Regions from separate parts of the Rhodococcus sp. B50 genome, predicted to be linked through region 1. Evidence: riboswitches for the same ligand, from Rfam matches in the RefSeq annotation. Region 1 holds a riboswitch; each other region holds the start of a gene.
What was found. A riboswitch is a leader RNA that binds a small molecule or an ion and turns the genes downstream of it on or off. The one in region 1 is predicted to bind thiamine pyrophosphate.

Region 1 (4,439 bases):
GAGGTGCGTCTTCGAAAGGCACCACGAGGTAGCGAACATCAATATGGCACGCATCCGGAACGGACAGGCCTATGCCCTGGTGATTGCCGAGTCATGCGGCCCTGTGCGATCTTTTCTTCGTTACGTCGTGACCGCCACCAGCATCCGGAACCCCTCGCATCCCTTATGTGAGCGCACCGCTCGTTTCGGCCCCAGTCGCCTTGTGCCCCGGTGCACCCTCAAGAACAGGAACGGTGGGCGCATCCAAGTACACCGTGCTGCCGGCGGCCCGGAACCGCGCGGACATGTGCTGCGTCCCGGCGACGGCGGCTTGGTCGGCGCCGTCACCGAACCTGGCCCGAATGTCTTGGGAGATGCGCATGGAGCAGAACTTCGGCCCACACATCGAGCAGAAGTGCGCGGTCTTGGCCGGTTCAGCCGGAAGGGTCTCGTCATGGAACTTCTCGGCCGTATCCGGATCCAGTGATAGAGCGAACTGATCCCGCCACCGAAACTCGAAACGCGCCTTCGACAACGCGTCATCACGCTCGACCGCACCCGGATGGCCCTTGGCGACGTCGGCGGCGTGAGCGGCGATCTTGTACGTGATAACTCCGGTCTTCACGTCGTCCCGATTCGGCAGTCCCAGATGCTCCTTCGGGGTGACGTAACACAGCATCGCCGTGCCGTAGCGGGCGATCTCGGTAGCCCCGATCGCGGAAGTGATGTGATCATAGCCCGGAGCAATGTCGGTCACCAGCGGCCCCAGTGTGTAGAAAGGCGCTCCATGACATAACTTCTGCTGCCGCTCCACATTTTCCCGCACCAGATGCATCGGAACATGGCCAGGACCTTCGACCATCACCTGAACGTCATAAGCCCAGGCACGGGTGGTCAGTTCGGCAAGGGTGTCCAACTCGGCATACTGCGCGGCGTCGTTGGCGTCGGCGATCGACCCGGGCCGCAACCCGTCGCCGAGGGAGAATGCGACGTCGTAGCGACCGAAGATCTCGCACAGTTCGTCGAAGTGGGTGTAGAGAAAATTCTCTTCGTGATGGGCGAGACACCAACCGGCCATAATCGAACCCCCTCGGGAGACGATGTCGGTGAGCCGCTCGGCCGTCAGCGGTACGTATCGCAGCAGCACCCCGGCGTGGATGGTCATGTAGTCCACGCCCTGCTCACACTGCTCGATCACGGTGTCGCGGAAGATCTCCCACGTCAGCGCGTCGGCCTGGCCGGCGACCTTCTCCAGGGCCTGGTAAATCGGCACCGTGCCGATCGGCACCGGGGAGTTGCGGATGATCCACTCTCGGGTGGTGTGGATATCTTCGCCGGTGGACAGGTCCATCACTGTGTCCGCGCCCCAGCGGGTGGCCCAGCGCATCTTGTCGACTTCGTCGACGATGGAGCTGGTCACCGCTGAGTTGCCGATGTTGGCATTGATCTTCACCAGGAAGGACTTGCCGATGATCATCGGCTCGGACTCGGGATGGTTGACGTTGGCCGGGATGATTGCCCGCCCTGCCGCCACCTCCGAGCGCACCAGTTCCACGTCGCAGTTCTCCCGCAGTGCCACGAACCGCATCTCCTGGGTGACGATCCCGGCCCGGGCATAGTGCATCTGCGTGACCGTCCGGCCGGTCTTCGCTCGTACCGGGACAGGTCGGGGCCCCTTCCACTCCCGGGACGCCTCTCCACGCCGCACCGCCGAGCGGCCATCGTCGAGCAGATCCCGCTCTCGCCCCGAGTAGTGCTCGACGTCGCCGCGAGCAGCAATCCAGTCGGCGCGCGCCGGCGGGAGCCCGACCAGCGGGTCGCTGCCGGGCCCTGCAGTGCGGTAGACCCGCAACGGCGGGTTCGGCACCCCGCCGGGAGAGTCGTCCAAACGGATCTCCGTGACAGGCACACGCACGTCGTGTTCCTCGTCGTGGACATAGCTCAGGGCATGCGAATTGGATGCACTCATCGGAATCGTTCCTACTTCCTTCGCCGGCATTACCCGGGCAGGTTCGACGGTCGCAGGCTGCCTCAGCCCGATCTCAGCCCCTGCAATAGGGCTCCCGTGGGGACGGCACCGACCCTAACACCCGCCTCGTCCCACTGCAGATGTAGCTGCCCCTGCCCTCCGAGGCCGCGAGCTCGGCCCCTCCTTTACGAGCTGCAAGGAGGTACTCTTCTATATGTCATTGACTGCTGACTCGAGGAGACCGGGACCTTGTCCGCACAGCTGGCCTTCGATGCCCTCGCCGACCCTGTACGGCGAGCCATTCTCACTGTGCTGGCAGAGCGCGATGAATGCAGTGTGAACGAACTGGTCGAACAGATCGACAGCGTGGGACGCACCGGGGTCTCGAACCACCTCCGAATCCTGCGGCATGCGGGATTGGTCACCGAACGTAAGGTTGGCCGCTTCCGCTTCTATTCGGTCGACCCCGCCGGTCCCGCCCGGGACGTCATCGCGATGTTGCACGACTTGTTCCGAGGAGCGCTGGCAGATGCCGTGGAGGCCGCAGACCGCACCGCTATCACCGACACAACCTTGCGACGCGCATAGCTTCCAGGGAACACGGTGACCCAGCTCGTACTGCACGCGGAAGAGTGGACCGCATCCCCACCCTCGGCGGCCTACAGTCTTTTCGGAGCAGGCGCGGAGGCGGGATGGCTGTTCGGCGCGGTATGCGATCGGGTCGAACCCGGTGCCGCCGTGCGTATGGCGGTCCACCTCAGCGGTTCCGGAGCAAAGCCGATCGAAATCCTCGGCCGTATTGCTGCCGCACGTCCGCATGCGTACCTCGATATCGTGCACGACCAGCCTTGGCGAGGGCGTATCAAACTCCGTTTCGAAGCCGCAAATGGTGGCACGAGGGTTCGGCTTATCGCCGAACTCGACCAGCCTGGATTGGAATGGCTGATGCGCCGTCGAGGGTTCCCCACCTCTCAAAACGCCTCTTCCCGTCCCCGTTTGGGCTTGTTGACGTCGAAATCCGGACCCGGCAGTCTTTTCGCCACCTCAATCGACAACGCTGCCATGCTGGCACTGGAGGAAATCAATGCTGAGGGCGGTATCCACGGCCGTCCAGTCGAGTTGATCGTGGGTGATGACGCCACAGACCCGGAGACCGGCGTCATGGAAGCGCGGCGACTCGTCCAGGCAGGTTGCCGGACCATCCTGGTCGCCGCCACATCGGCTACCTACACCGCCGTTGCCGAGGCACTCAGCGATGCACCCGTGCTGCTGGTGCAGCCGGTCATGAACGAAGGAGGGAGCGGCGATCGTCTCCGTCTCCAGCTCGGTGAGCGGCCGGACGACCAGTTGGCAGCAGCCGTGAAGCCGCTCATGCGGATGGAGGGGGTGCGACGATGGTTTCTGGCCGGTGACGATTATTGTTGGCCCCGCACGACACACGGCTTGGCTCGCCAACTGTTGCCCCGGTACGGCGCCCGAGTCGTCGGAGAAAAGTTCGCGTCCATGGGGACTCGAGACTTCGCCCCGATCATCGAAGCGATCCAGAAATCGGGTGCCGACATCGTACTGTCGACCTTCGACGGAGCTGATGCTGTTGCCTTCGAACGGCAGTGCTATGCAATGGGATTGCGGGATCAGTGCATTACACTTGCGCCGGCCTTGGAAGAGTCCACGCTGACGTATATCGGCGACGAAGCGGCCCGTGGCCTCTACACCGTCTCGGGGTACTTCCAAAGATTGCAAACGGATGGCAACGCCTCGCTTCTGAAGAGGTACCAGGCGGAGTTCGGTCCTTGGGCACCGCCGCTGTCGACGTTGAGCGAGTCTGTATTCGAGGCAGTTCACATATGGTGGCAGGCGGCCCGGAAAGCCGAGTATAGCGAGCGGATCGCCGCAGCAATGCGTCACGGCGAGTTTCAGCTACCTCGGGGCACCGTTACTTTGAGCGAGGACCGACTCAGACAGCAGCTCTATTTGACGAAAGCGACTGGCACGGAACTGTATCCCGCCATCGGGTAAGTTCGAGACCACGATTTCTGGTACCGAAGTCCAGGGTATGCGTCTTGATCACCTCGACGTGGTTGCGTCCGCCTACCGCTTCGATCTTCGGCGGGCGGATGCGAAACCTCCGGGACCGCCGTGTGCACCTCTCAGGTCGTCTATGCATCAGTGTCGTCAGGATTGCTTCCGACTACGATCAGGCTCCGCGTCATCGCTGTTTGGCGCGATGTCGATCCCGGTCAAGGCGACGATGACGGCTGCCAGATCCTCCTCTGTCGGATCGGGACCGGATGCGGAGGTCGAGACTTTCTGCCCCGGTGAGGTCTGGTTCCCTCTCGGGGGTGGCTCTGGCTTCATTCTCCATCCTCCTTTGTGCACGTCTCACTGCGGCACATCTGGCCACAGTTCAGCATCTTATGAGATACCTCCGAATGCAGACGGTTCACCGCTCCTTCCGACAGGAATAGACGAGCGTCTTCCAGTAGCCGAA
Region 2 (4,439 bases), on a different contig from region 1:
TTCGCGGCCGAGGCGGCGGCACGCGCACCTCGTGCTGCACCCGGGCCGGCCGCGGACCGAGGACGACGACCCGGTCGGACAGCAACACCGCCTCGCGCACGTCGTGCGTCACCATGAGCACCGTCCACCGATGGTGCTGCCACACCTCCTGCAACCACAACTGCATCTCGGTGCGGGTGAGTGAATCCAGCGCGCCGAACGGTTCGTCGAGGAGGAGCACGTCGCGTCCCTGCAGCACGGTGCGTGCGAGCGACGCGCGTTGACGCATCCCACCCGACAGCTGTTGCGGCGCCGCGTCTTCGAATCCGTCCAGGCCGAAGGTCGGCAACAGTTCGCGGGCACGGACTCGGGCGTCGGACCGTCGCACACCCTGCACCTCGAGGCCCAGGGTGCAGTTGTCGAGCACCGTCCGCCACGGGAACAGCAGGTCCTTCTGCGGCATCAACGCGACCCGCCCGGGCGCGGTGTGGGAGTTGCCGACGAGAACCTCACCGGCGTCGGGCTGTTCGAGTCCCGCGACGATCGAGAACAGCGTCGACTTGCCGCACCCGCTCGGTCCGATGAAGGACACGAATTCACCGGGCTCCACGGAACAGTCGATGCCCTCGATCACCGCTCGGTCGCCGTACGCCTTGTGGACCGATGCCATCGTCACCGCACTCATTTCGCATCCTTCGTGAGTGCCCACGGCGCGACCAGCCGTTCGACGACGTAGGTCGACGCGTACAGCGTGAGCGACAGGACGGCGGTGACCACCACCGCCGCGAGTACGAGATCGGTTCGGAACGAGTTCTTCTGCGCACTCATGTAGATGCCCAGACCGGATGTCGCACCGACGTATTCGGCGAAGACCGCGCCGACCACCGCGTAGGTGATCCCGATCCGCAGGGCGGTGAAGAAACGGGGGAGCGCGGACGGTAGCCGCACGTAACGGAACTGCTGCCACCGCGACGCACCCATGCTGCGCAGCAACGCTCCCGCCTCCCGGTCGGCCGCCGCGAACCCTTCGAGGAGTCCGATGGCGACGGGGAAGAAGGTCACCAGGGCGATGACGAGGATCTTCGGCAACAGCCCGAAGCCGAACCAGATGATCATCAACGGCGCGATCGCGATGATCGGCAGGGTCTGCGACACCACGAACAGGGGCACGAAGGCCCGCCGCAGCCACGGTGAGAAGTCCACGGCGATGGCGAGCGCCCACGCGAGTGCCAGCGACACGGCGAACCCGACGAGGGTGACCTGGAGGGTGGACCAGGCGTGCCCGGCGATGTCGACCCGATGCACCCACCCCTGCGTGAGAACGCGCGCGGGGGAGGGCAACACCTGCGGACGGATTCCGCTCACCACGACGTACGTCTGCCAGATCCCGGCGAGCGCCCCCGCGACGAGCAGTGCGGGAAGGAATCGGCGTACGCGGCCGGTGGGCTCAGTCTTGGAGGTAGTCATCGGTGAAGTAGGTCGACCAGTCGGGTTCGGTGGTCAGCGGGCTGCCGTCGGGTCCCGAGAGCACGCCGGTCTCGTAGAGGAAGCGGGCGTAACCCGACCACTTTCCGGTGTCGAACGTCCCGGCGGCGCCGGATGCGTCCCGCATGTACTCGGCGGCGAGCATGCGCTGGCTCTCGTAGACGAGTTCCTCGTCGGCGAAGGCCCCGGGATTCGCCTCGATCAGGGCCCGGGCTCCTCGGTCGGGGTCGTCGGCCGCGATCCGGTAGCCCTGCTGCAGTGCCTGCACGAAGGCACGAGCCTGCTCCGGGTTCTCCGTCATCCAGTCCTCGTTGCCGTCGACGACGATCGCATACGCGTCGGGGAAGCCGTAGTCGGTGAAGCGGAAGTACCGCATCGGCAGGCCGCGGTGCTCGGCCTCGAGGCCCTCCCAGGCCAGGTACGACACGGTGAAGTCCGCGGTGGACGAGTAGACCGCCTCGTACGACGACGTCCCGAGCGTCACCTCCTCGAACTCCCCGCGACCGCCGTCGTTGCGGATCACCTCGGCGAGCATCTCGTTTTCGCCGGGGTTCGCGAAGCCCGCGAAGGTCTTGCCGTCGAGTTCCGCCGGCCGCGTGATATCGGGATTGTCACTCCGGACGGCGATCCCCGTCGCCCAGTGCTGCAGGGGTGCGAGGACCGCGAGGGTGCGGGACCCGGCCGCCCTGGCAATGGTCGAGGTGGCATGCGTCGAGATTCCGAATTCGGCGCTCCCGGCGTCGACGAGGGTGTCGGGCGTCGCGTTGTTGTACGGCAGGATCTCGACGTCGAGTCCTGCATCGGCGAACAGGCCCTCCTGCTGCGCCACGTACAGCCCGGTGTGATTGGTGTTGGGCGTCCAGTCCAGCGCGAATCGGATGGTGTCGCTCTCGGAACCGGACGAGCACCCGACGACCGCGGTGAGCGCGGCGACGAGGGTGAGCAGTCCGGCGAGAGATCGCCGCGCGTTCACTGCGCGGGTCGGGAACGGAACGGCGTGTGGACAAGCATGGTCATGTCGGGACATCCCTTCGTCAGCATTACCTGATGAGGTTCGACGGGTGTGATCTCAGCCCCGCTCGTGCGGAGCACCCCGTGTCACCGGCGACCCTAGCACTGCGGCTCCCAGGCGCCTCCAGGGCGGCGGCAGAACGAAGGTGTGACACGAAGTTACGTAAATGCCCAGGTCAAGAGATCACCCTCACATTTCACCCGTAACGGAAGAGTCGAAGGTCCCGACTCTTCGAGTGATGGTCCTGGTCACCTCCCCCACGCCAGGGACCATCGCTCCGCGCGCAACTCCCCCGATGCGCGGACGATGAAGGGCCCGTCGGTGAACACCGACGGGCCCTTCCTTCTGCTGTTTCCGGGGATCCGACCCCGTTCGGCGGTATTCCGGGCGCACGATCCCGTTCGGCGGTGTTCGATGCGCGCGAACCCGTTCGGCGGTGTTCAATGCACACGAACCGATCGGGGGATGGGGATGCGTGCATCGATGGGGGCCGCAGTAGTTGCTGCGGTGATCGGAAGTGTCCTGACGGCACCGGCGGTGTCGGCTGAGCCGACGGGACGTACCGAAATGTCGTACGCCTCGTCGGCGCCACTGGCCGGCGACGTGCTCGGATCCGTGGTGTCGATACCCGCACCGCTGCCGCCCGAGGCGGGACCGAGACCGGCCATGTGCGACCGGTTGTCGTATCTGCGGTGGCGATCGGCGGAGGGTCCGGAGAGGTCGGCCGACGCCGACCGGATCCTCGTTGCCCAACCCGGGATCTTCGAGGGAGCGGGCGCGTTCGAGAGCGTCGCACGCAACACCGTCATCGCGGCGGCGGCCCGCGGTGCCCATATCGAGTTCTGGGCACTGGACCGGCGATCGAACTGCCTCGAAGACCACACCGGTGTGCAGGCATCGCTGCGGACGGGTTCGCTCGACACCGCAACCGACTACTATTTCGGCGGCGCCGAGATCGGCGGGCAGCGGTTCGCCGGACACGCGACCGGCGGCGACGTCGCGTGGCTCTCCCACGTCGGACTCGAGCAGACACTGCGCGACCAGTACGACCTGTTACGTCACGAACTTCCCGACCCGGCACTGCGGAAGCGGAAAGTGTTGTGCGGCGGACATTCTCTCGGCGGTTTCATCACCGGTTACTTTGCGGAATGGGATTTCGACGGAGATCCTGCCACCACCGGCGACGCCGGCTACAACCAGTGCGGTGGGTACTTCGCGCTCGACACGGTGATCAAGGCGGGCGCGCCGTTCCCCGGGCGGGGTGCCCTGCCGGATCTACCCGATGCGGTGTCGGCGCCGCTCGATGCCGTGGCCGGTGCGATCTCCACGGCGTCCCCGGTGCTGGCACTTCCTGCGGTCATCAATCCCGAGACGACGAACCTGCTCGCACTCACCGGACTCGCCGCGAGACTCGACCCGGACGGAACCGACGGAATCGTCCCGCGGATGCCCGACAGTCCGAACGTCGACTGGACGTTGCGCACTCTGCTGTCGCGGGATTACGCGATGTTCGCGACGGGCGACCCGGACGTGCGGACACTGAACGCGACCAACGAGGCCGTGCTGGGTGCGATCCTCGACGACAATTCGCAACCGTTGGGATTCCTGCAGGCGAGCGTCGGATTCATCACCGGTGCGCCCGTGCGCGACAAGCTGTTTCCTGTCCCCGGTACTCCGGAGGTGCTCGGGTCCGGTCTGTTCGGTGATGCACCCAAGGCGTCGCCGGAGGTCTTCGCCGATCCGGGAATCCTCTACCGGTGGCTCGACTACGACGAGGTGGGCGCCGCGGCGTCGTCACCCGACGAAGCGCGGTACACCGATCGGGGGAGCGAGGTGACGTCGATCGCGGAGCTGGCGCGGAATCTGTCGGAGCCACCCCTTGATTTCACCGAGTGGTACTTTCCGTCGAAGCTTCCGTTCGATCTGGCGTCGGCGACCCGCTTCGAAGGTCATCTCCACCGCG
Region 3 (4,439 bases), on a different contig from region 1:
CGATACACACCTCGTCGGTGGAGACGAACTCCTCTACGGCACCGTCGACGCCGACACTCGCCTCGGACTGATCCTCGAGGACATCCGTGCCTCGCAGGTCCGTCCCGACGCTCTGGTGTTCACCGGCGACCTCGCCGATCGCGGTCAACCCGACGCCTACCGCAAGCTCCGCGGTCTCGTCGAGCCGCTGGCAGCGGCGCTCGGCGCCGAGATCGTCTGGGCCATGGGTAACCATGACGACCGGGCCGTTTTCCGAGAAGAACTCCTGGACGAAGCGCCCGCCGGCACGCCCATCGACGAAGTCCGCATGATCGGCGGGCTGCGGATCATCACGCTCGACACTTCGGTTCCGGGTCACCACCACGGCGAAGTCTCTGCCGAGCAGCTCGCCTGGCTGGCCGACGAGCTCTCGACACCCGCCCCGTTCGGTACCGTTCTCGCACTGCATCATCCGCCGGTGCCGAGCGTCTTCGACATGGCCGTGCTCGTCGAGCTCCGCGACCAAGCGGGCCTCGCCGAAGTGCTGCGCGGCACCGATGTGCGCGCCATCCTCGGCGGCCACCTGCACTACTCGACCTCGGCCACGTTCGCGGGCATCCCGGTGTCCGTCGCCTCGTCGACCTGCTACACGCAGGATCTGAACGTTCCGGTGGGGTCGCAGCGCGGACACGACGGCGCTCAGGGGTTCAACCTGGTGCACGTCTACCCGGAGACCATCGTTCACTCGGTGGTGCCCAGCGGAAGCTACGCCACCACCGGTCGACCCCATTCCGCGGAGGACACCGTGCGGCGACTCGCCGAAGCCGGCATCCGCATACCGGAGAACCCCGACCTCATCGTTCGCGTCTGATCGGACTCGGCGGGACCGGAGCAGTCCCGCCGAGTTCTCGCGTCAGCCGGGATAGTCGGCTTCCCAGGGCGCCGGAATCGGGTAGTACCGCTCGAGGAACTGCGTGACCTTCGCGGTGCGCAGCTCCAGGTCGACCTCGGGCGTGCTGCCGTCGTTGAGGCAGAACAGGTCGAGATTACGGCGCGCCAGGATCGTGTCCAGGCGGCGCAGCCCGGTCTTCACCGTGGTGTCGACGTACTCCACCTTCGCCGTCGTCTGCTGCACCGCACGGCCGGTCAACAGTGTGTAGTAGTGGTAGAAGGAATTCGTCACCGAGATGTTGTCGGCCGCCCGGAACGGGCTCGCCGCCGTCGCCGCGAACTCGTCCGCGAACTCGCGCTCCATCTCCGCCATGATCGACCTGCGCAGCGGGACCGGTGTGTGTTCGAGGTGCCGAGTGATGGTGACCCCGAAGCGGTCCTGCAGGAGTTTGCGGTTCATTCGGGCGGAGTTCTCGAACCCGCTGCGCGACGCGTTGTTTCGGCCGAGGCCGATCCGCACGTCGCACTCTATGAACTTGCCGACACCGCCGCCGGAGAAGAACAGGCTCGGGCTCACCCGTCGACCGAAGAACATGTCGTCGTTGGAGTACAGGAAATGCTCGGACAGTCCCGGGATGTGGTGCAGCTGCGCCTCGACCGCCATCGAGTTGTAGGTGGGCAGCGCGGACGGATCGGTGAAGAACTCCTCGCTGCGCACGAACGTCACGCGCGGATCGTCGGCGAGCCAAGCCGGTCGCGGCGAGTCGGTAGCGACGAAGATCCGCCGCACCCAGGGCGCATACATGTGGACCGAACGCAGGGCGTACTTGAGTTCGTCGATCTGCCGATAGCGCGCCGGCGAGTCGTCACCTTCGCCGACGACATAGTTCTGCATGAGCTTCGCGCGCTTGGCCTGGAACGACTTCGACGACCCGTCGACCCACGAGAACACGAGGTCGATCTCGAACGGGATATCGCCGGGATGCCGGTCGAACATCCCTTCGATGGTCGGCCACAATTGCCCGTACCGTTCCACGGTCGTCCGACGCATCTCGTCGCGCAGTGCGGTCGTGCGGGTGAGAGCGTTCGGGCGAGGCATGATCACCTCGTCGTCGGTGTAGGTCCACAGTTCGATCTCCACGCCGTTCGACGCACCGTAGCGCAACCCGCTGGTGAGCTCGACCCGCGGTCGGAACAGCCGGAACACCCGGTCCTTCTTGTCACGCGACAGGCGTCCGTCCGCGACGAGGACCGAGCGTCGCTTCGAACCGACGGCCTTCGAGTAGAAGGGCTCGCCGGCGCACCCCTCGGCCAGGGCGGCACGCAGCCTCGTACGGTCGGACCGATCGATCGCCAGGATCGGACGTTCGCTGTCGTCGCGCACGAGGAGGTAGTCGATGCGTGCCCGGTCGAGCACGCGGCGCAGGAACAGCACGTCCTCGATCTGCGCCTCGTCGGGCGTGGTCGTGGTGATGGGGATCGCGTAGCGATCCTCGAACCACACGACGTCCTCGTGTCTCGAGGGTCCGGGAACCGGGGTGCGGTCGAGTGGCGGGGCGTCTCCGACCTGCTGAGAAAGGGAGACATAGGGAGCGTTGTAGGGGGCCGGCGAGTGCGTCGGAATCTCCTTTCACGGGTCGGGACAGGAAAGGCCCATTTTAACGCCGATCTGAGCTAAGTTCCCGCGTCGGTGGTGTGACGATCTGATGAATGCCGGCGCCGACGGTCTCGGAGGGGTCGAGATCCCGAGGTGTAACCTGTGCGCAGGACTCGACACGGGGTGCCGGAAACGGCTGAGAGAACACCCGTCGAACCTGATCTCGATTATGCGAGCGAAGGGATGCCGAGCCGGCGACAGGCCTGAGGTCTGTTGCCCTCACGCACCCTTCCCCACACAGGGAAGGCACAGAAATGTCATTGCAGAACCAGGTCGTCCTTATCACCGGTGCCGGTCGCGGTCTCGGCCAGAGCATCGCGCAGGCGTTCGCCGACGAAGGAGCCGCAGTCGTTCTCGACTACCGACGCAGCGGTGAGAGCGCCCACGAACTGGCCGACAAGATCGGATCCGGGCGGGCCGTCGCACTGAAGGCCGACGTCACCGACCGCGGCGAGGTCGAGTCGCTGTTCGCACAAGCTCGCGAGCACTTCGGACGTCCCGTCACCACGGTCGTCAACAACGCACTGCCCGACTTCTCGTTCAACGGCGACGCCCGCGCCAAGGCAGACGAGATCGGATATGCCGCCTTCGGTGCGCAGTTCGACGGAGTCGTCGGCGGTGCCGTCAACGTCATCCAGGCCGCGCTGCCGGGCATGCGGGAAGCCGGGCGCGGCAGCGTCGTCAACATCGGCACCAATCTGTTCCAGCATCCGGTGGTCCCGTACCACGACTACACCGCAGCCAAGGCCGCGCTGCTGTCGCTGACCCGCACCTTCGCCGCCGACCTCGGCCCCGACGGGATCCGCGTCAACATGGTCTCCGGCGGTCTGCTGCGCACGACCGACGCATCGTCGGCGACACCGGAGGCGGTGTTCGACCTCATCGCGTCGTCGACGCCACTGCGGAAGGTCACCACCCCCGAGGATTTCGCGGCCGCGGTGCTGTTCTTCGCATCCGACTGGTCGCGGGCGGTTACGGGGCAGAACCTGGTGGTCGACGGGGGACTGGTGATGAACTGATGCCCGGACCGCGCACCCTCCACCTCAACGCCTTCCTCTACGGCGTCGGGCACCACTCGTCGGCATGGCGGCATCCCGACTCCGCCGCCGAACGCATCGGCGACATCACGTATTTCGAGGAACTGGCCCGCACCGCCGAACGAGGACGCCTCGACGCCGTGTTCTTCGCGGACGGTCACAGCGTCAACCCGAAGTACACGGCGGGCACCACCTGGTTCCTCGAACCGCTCACCGCGCTGGCGGCGATGGCGCGCGCGACCGAGCACATCGGTCTGGTCACCACCGTCTCGGCGAGCTTCTTCACGCCGTTCCACGCTGCGCGGATGCTGGCCTCGCTCGACCACATCAGTGGTGGCCGCGTGGGAGCCAATATCGTCACCTCGATGTTCGACGACGAAGCGCGCAACCACGGATTCGACGCGCTCCCGCCGCACGCGGAGCGGTATGCGCGGGCGGAGGAGTTCATCGACGTGCTGTGCGCACTGTGGGATTCGTGGGACGACGGCGGTGTCCTCGTCGACCGGGCCGGCGGCGCATTCCTGGACTCCGACGCGATCCGTCCGATCCATCACCGGGGCAAGCACTTCCGCGTCGACGGTCCCCTGACCGTGCCGCGGTGCCCGCAGGGCCGTCCCGTGCTGTTCCAGGCGGGCGCCTCGGAGACCGGACGCAACCTCGCGGCCCGCCACGCCGAGGCCGTCTACTCCGTCGCGTGGGACATGACGGCGGCGCTCGACTACGCCACCGACCTGCGTGCACGCATCGCCTCCGTCGGCAGGGACGCCGGTTCGGTCGCCATCCTGCCGGGGCTCGTGACCTATGTCGGTCGCACCGAGAACGAGGCATGGGCGAAGAAAGCGGAACTCGACGCTCTGCTCGACATCGACGCCGCC
Region 4 (4,439 bases), on a different contig from region 1:
CGTCCACCGGGCGCTCCCTTCTTCGTGTCGAGCGGTCTGAGGGGAGCATATAAGCAGCCCGGCGGTATTGTTGCCGTCCACGGACGGCGGGATCCGGTACCGGGCACAGGTCCGGGCGAGGTGGATCGGAGAGGCGGACGCAATGCGTGGAGACGGCGACGGCTGGGCGGTCGGCCCGGACGGCGAGAAGCGCTGGGGACGACACGGCGCCGCAGGCCTGCTGCTGCGCGCTCCGCTGGCGGACGGTCGCCCCGCGGTACTCCTGCAGCACCGGGCGGCATGGTCGCACCAGGGTGGGACCTGGGCCCTTCCCGGTGGTGCCCGCGACTCGCACGAGAGCACCGTCGACGCAGCCGTGCGGGAGGCGCACGAGGAGGCCGGGATCGACGTCGAGGCCGTGACGGTGCGAGCCGAACGCGTCACCTCCGGTCTCGCCGGTGGGTGGACCTACACCACCGTCGTCGCCGATGCGACCGAGACGCTCGTGACCAGCCTCAACCAGGAGAGCACCGAACTGCGCTGGGTGCCGGAACCGGACGTCGAGACGATGCCGCTGCACAGCGGCTTCGCCGAGGCGTGGCCGTTGCTGCGTACCTCACCGGTGCGCATGCTGCTCGACACGGCGAACGTGCTCGGGGCCAGTGGCCCCACCGGGTGGTGGCGCGACCGCCCCGGTGCGACCGATGCCCTGCTCGCCGACCTCGCCGCGGCGCTGCCCCGCACCGTCGAATTTCCCGACGGCTCGTTCGGCTGGGTGCCCCGCGTCGAGGCGGTCCTCGAAGGGCACGCCCGCGACGCGACGATCGACGACGTCCGGATCCCGGTGCACACCGCGGACGGCAGCGGCGACGACGAACTGGCCCGGCTCGCCGCGATCGCGACGGCCGTGGTCGATCCCGGCGTGACGGTTGTGGTCGACCCGGGGGTGACGGTCGTGGTCACCGCGGATCGTGGCCTGCGCGCGCGGTTGCCCGAGGGCACGATCGCGATGTCACCCTCGGCCGTGCTGGGCTGGCTGTAGCCCTCAGGCCGGCAGAGCTGCCTGCTGTACCGACGCTCAGGCCGGCAGAGCCGCCTGCTGTACCGACGCTCAGGCCGGCAGAGCCGCCTTCAGTGCAGCCGCGGCTGCCCGCGGATCGTCTGCCTTCGTGATCGCCCGGACCACCGCGACTCGCGTAGCACCGGCGTCGAGCACCTCGGGGAGCCGCTCGAGGTCGATCCCGCCGATCGCGAACCACGGTCGTGCCGGCTGCGACTGTGCGACCTCGCGCGTCACCTCCAGCCCCGCGGCGGTACGGCCCGGCTTGGTCGGGGTGTCCCATACCGGTCCGGACGCGAAGTAGTCGACGCCCTCCTCGATGTCGGCGAGCGCGGCCTGCGCCCGGCTCGACGTCGAACGGCCGATGACGATCTCGTCGCCGAGGATCTGCCGCGCGTGCCGCACCGGCAGGTCGCCCTGACCCAGGTGCAGGATGTCGGCGCCCGCTGCGAGCGCGATGTCGGCGCGGTCGTTGACGGCGAGGAGCGCTCCGTGGCGCGCGCACGCCTCGCCGATGATCTCGAGGGCGGCGAGCTCGTCGCGTGCCTCGAGCCGTCCGAACTTCTTCTCGCCGGCCGAGTCCTTGTCGCGCAACTGGACGATGTCGACCCCACCGGCGAGGGCCTCCTCGACGAACCGTGCGAGGTCGCCGGTGTCCCGGCGGGCGTCGGTGCACAGGTACAGCCGGGCGGTCGCGAGTCGGCCGCGCGGGTCGGGATGGTTGCCGCGATAGGTGGTCACGGACAAGACGGTAGCCTCTAGGGCGAAAGTGACGACACGGGAGTCCCGGGGATCGCGGGGCTGAGAGGGGGCCTGCCGGCCCCGACCGTTATGACCTGACCCGGATCATGCCGGCGCAGGGAGTGAGGTGGACCAATGGCAACTGTGGCCGTCGTGGGTGGCGGAGTGATCGGGCTGTCGATCGCATGGCGCGCGGCCCGCGCGGGGCACGTCGTGACCGTGCACGACCCGAACCCCGGTAGCGGAGCCTCGTGGGTGGCCGGAGGAATGCTGGCACCGTTGTCCGAGGGCTGGCCCGGTGAGGACCACGTCCTGTCCCTGGGTGCGGCCTCTCTCGACCGCTGGCCAGGCTTCGCGGAGGCGCTGCGCACGGAGACCGGCGTCGACGTGTTCACCGCCGAGGCGTCCCTGACCGTCGCGCTCGACGCGGCCGATGCGGCCGACCTGCGGACCGTCGCCGAATGGGTGGGGGAGCAGGGGCACGAGATGCAACTGCTCTCCCGCGCCGAGATCCGGGAGTTCGAGCCGTCCCTGGGCCCGAAGGTCCGTCTCGGGCTGCTCGCCCCCACCGAGTCGTCGGTCGACAACCGTGCGCTCGTAGACGCCCTGCATGTCGCGGCGACCGGCGCCGGGGTCCGTTTCTCGGGCGCCGCCGTGCACGACCTGGCCGACCTGCCGGACGACCAGGTGGTGCTCGCGGCCGGGGTGGCTTCGGCACGTCTGTGGCCGGACCTTCCGGTCCGCCCGGTCAAGGGCGAGATCCTGCGCCTGCGGGTGCGGCCGGGCGCGACCCCGCCGCCGCAGCGCACCGTGCGCGCGAGTGTCCACGGGCGCCCCGCCTATCTGGTTCCGCGCCACGACGGTCTCGTGGTGGGGGCGACGCAGTACGAAGCGTCCGACACGCAGGTCACGGTGGCGGGCGTGCGCGATCTGATCTCCGATGCCGAGATCATCTTTCCGGCGCTCGGCGAGTACGAACTGTCCGAGGCGAGCGCGGGCCTGCGCCCGATGACCCCCGACAATCTGCCGCTGATCGGCCGGGTCTCCGATCGTGTCGTCGCCGCGACCGGGCACGGTCGCAACGGTGTGCTGCTCACGCCGCTCACCGTCGACGCGGTGCTCGCCGAACTCGGCGGGCGGTCGCTGGCCGATGCGAAACACGCCTGTCCCCGACGAATTACGGAAGCGAGTGTGGGATGACGAACGAGGTGTCCGTGGGCATCACCGTCAACGGTGAGGACAAGTACTACGACGCGGCGCCGACGGTGTCGCAGCTGCTCAACGAGCTCGGTCTGCCCGAGAAGGGGATCGCGGTCGCCGTCGACGGTGTCGTGTGCCCGCGAGGACGCTGGTCGGAGCCGGTGTCCCGGGGTGCGAACGTCGAGATCCTCACGGCGGTCCAGGGTGGCTGACACACGCGATCCCGGCGCCGACCTGCCGGAACTGACCATCGCCGGCCGCACCTTCGGATCGCGGCTGATCACCGGTACCGGCGGTGCGGCGAACCTGGCCGTGCTCGAGGAGGCGCTCGTCGCGTCGGGCACCGAGCTCACCACCGTCGCGATGCGCCGTGTCGACGCGGCCTCCGGAACCGGTGTCCTCGATCTGCTTCGCCGCCTCGATATCGAACCGCTGCCGAACACGGCCGGTTGCCGCGGCGCGAAGGAAGCGGTGCTGACCGCGCAGCTCGGCCGGGAAGCACTGGAAACCGACTGGGTGAAACTCGAGGTCATCGCCGACGAACGGACACTGCTGCCCGACGCCATCGAACTCGTCTCGGCGGCCGAACAACTCGTCGACGACGGCTTCGTCGTCCTGCCGTACACGACCGACGACCCGGTCCTGGCGCGACGCCTCGAGGACGTCGGATGTGCCGCGGTGATGCCGCTCGGCTCGCCGATCGGCACAGGTCTCGGTATCTCGAACCCGCACCACATCGAGATGATCGTCGAGGCGGCGGGCGTGCCGGTGATCCTCGACGCAGGGATCGGAACCGCCTCCGACGCCGCGCTCGCGATGGAACTCGGGTGCGACGCAGTCCTGCTCGCCACCGCCGTCACCCGCGCGAAGGATCCCGCGTTGATGGCCTCGGCGATGCGGCACGCCGTCGAAGCGGGATTCCGGGCGCGGCACGCCGGACGGATCCCGAAACGCTTCTGGGCCCAGGCATCTTCACCGATGGAACCGTGACCGCTACGGGAAACCCCTGAGCACCTTGGTGTTCAGGACGGTTCCGATTATTCCGCGACCGGATACCGTTCGGTCTGTACGATCCCCGGGCATGACAATTGCACAGGAACCGCCTTCGACGGCCCGCTCGACGAGTCCCCTGACGCACCGCGTACGGCTCCGGGGTGTGTGATCGGATGCGCTCGCCCGAGCCGCACGTAGGGTGGTGCGCATGATCGAAGTGACCGGCTTGACCAAGACCTTCGGGTCCACGACCGCGGTCGACGACCTGACGTTCACGGTCCGTCCCGGCATCGTCACCGGCTTCCTCGGCCCCAACGGGGCGGGGAAGTCCACCACGATGCGCATGATCCTGGGACTGGACCGGCCGACCTCGGGAACCGCACTGATCGAAGGGAAGCCGTACCAGGAGCTGACGCGGCCGCTCACCACCGTCGGGGCGCTGCTCGACGCGAAGTGGGTGCATCCC

Region 2: it holds a riboswitch for thiamine pyrophosphate, as region 1 does, so the genes downstream of both, GON09_RS12155 (ABC transporter substrate-binding protein) here and thiC (phosphomethylpyrimidine synthase ThiC) in region 1, are expected to answer to the same signal.
Region 3: it holds a riboswitch for thiamine pyrophosphate, as region 1 does, so the genes downstream of both, GON09_RS10620 (3-oxoacyl-ACP reductase) here and thiC (phosphomethylpyrimidine synthase ThiC) in region 1, are expected to answer to the same signal.
Region 4: it holds a riboswitch for thiamine pyrophosphate, as region 1 does, so the genes downstream of both, thiO (glycine oxidase ThiO) here and thiC (phosphomethylpyrimidine synthase ThiC) in region 1, are expected to answer to the same signal.

The regions. Positions count from the first base shown of each region.
Region 1 is NZ_WPAG02000003.1:308,002-312,440, forward strand. Features, by position in the region: gene GON09_RS25860 (potassium channel family protein) at 1-2, shown strand, start outside; gene thiC (phosphomethylpyrimidine synthase ThiC) at 164-1,948, opposite strand; TPP riboswitch at 1,947-2,056, opposite strand; gene GON09_RS25870 (ArsR/SmtB family transcription factor) at 2,198-2,536, shown strand; gene GON09_RS25875 (substrate-binding protein) at 2,552-3,967, shown strand.
Region 2 is NZ_WPAG02000002.1:2,588,527-2,592,965, reverse strand. Features, by position in the region: gene GON09_RS12165 (ABC transporter ATP-binding protein) at 1-664, opposite strand, end outside; gene GON09_RS12160 (ABC transporter permease) at 661-1,446, opposite strand; gene GON09_RS12155 (ABC transporter substrate-binding protein) at 1,427-2,437, opposite strand; TPP riboswitch at 2,474-2,570, opposite strand; gene GON09_RS12150 (hypothetical protein) at 2,948-4,439, shown strand, end outside.
Region 3 is NZ_WPAG02000002.1:2,258,336-2,262,774, reverse strand. Features, by position in the region: gene GON09_RS10630 (phosphodiesterase) at 1-850, shown strand, start outside; gene GON09_RS10625 (stealth family protein) at 893-2,374, opposite strand; TPP riboswitch at 2,637-2,728, shown strand; gene GON09_RS10620 (3-oxoacyl-ACP reductase) at 2,782-3,546, shown strand; gene GON09_RS10615 (LLM class flavin-dependent oxidoreductase) at 3,546-4,439, shown strand, end outside.
Region 4 is NZ_WPAG02000002.1:4,948,956-4,953,394, forward strand. Features, by position in the region: gene GON09_RS23005 (hypothetical protein) at 1-7, opposite strand, end outside; gene GON09_RS23010 (NUDIX hydrolase) at 143-1,021, shown strand; gene thiE (thiamine phosphate synthase) at 1,091-1,780, opposite strand; TPP riboswitch at 1,807-1,919, shown strand; gene thiO (glycine oxidase ThiO) at 1,916-2,980, shown strand; gene thiS (sulfur carrier protein ThiS) at 2,977-3,192, shown strand; gene GON09_RS23030 (thiazole synthase) at 3,185-3,970, shown strand; gene GON09_RS23035 (ABC transporter ATP-binding protein) at 4,182-4,439, shown strand, end outside.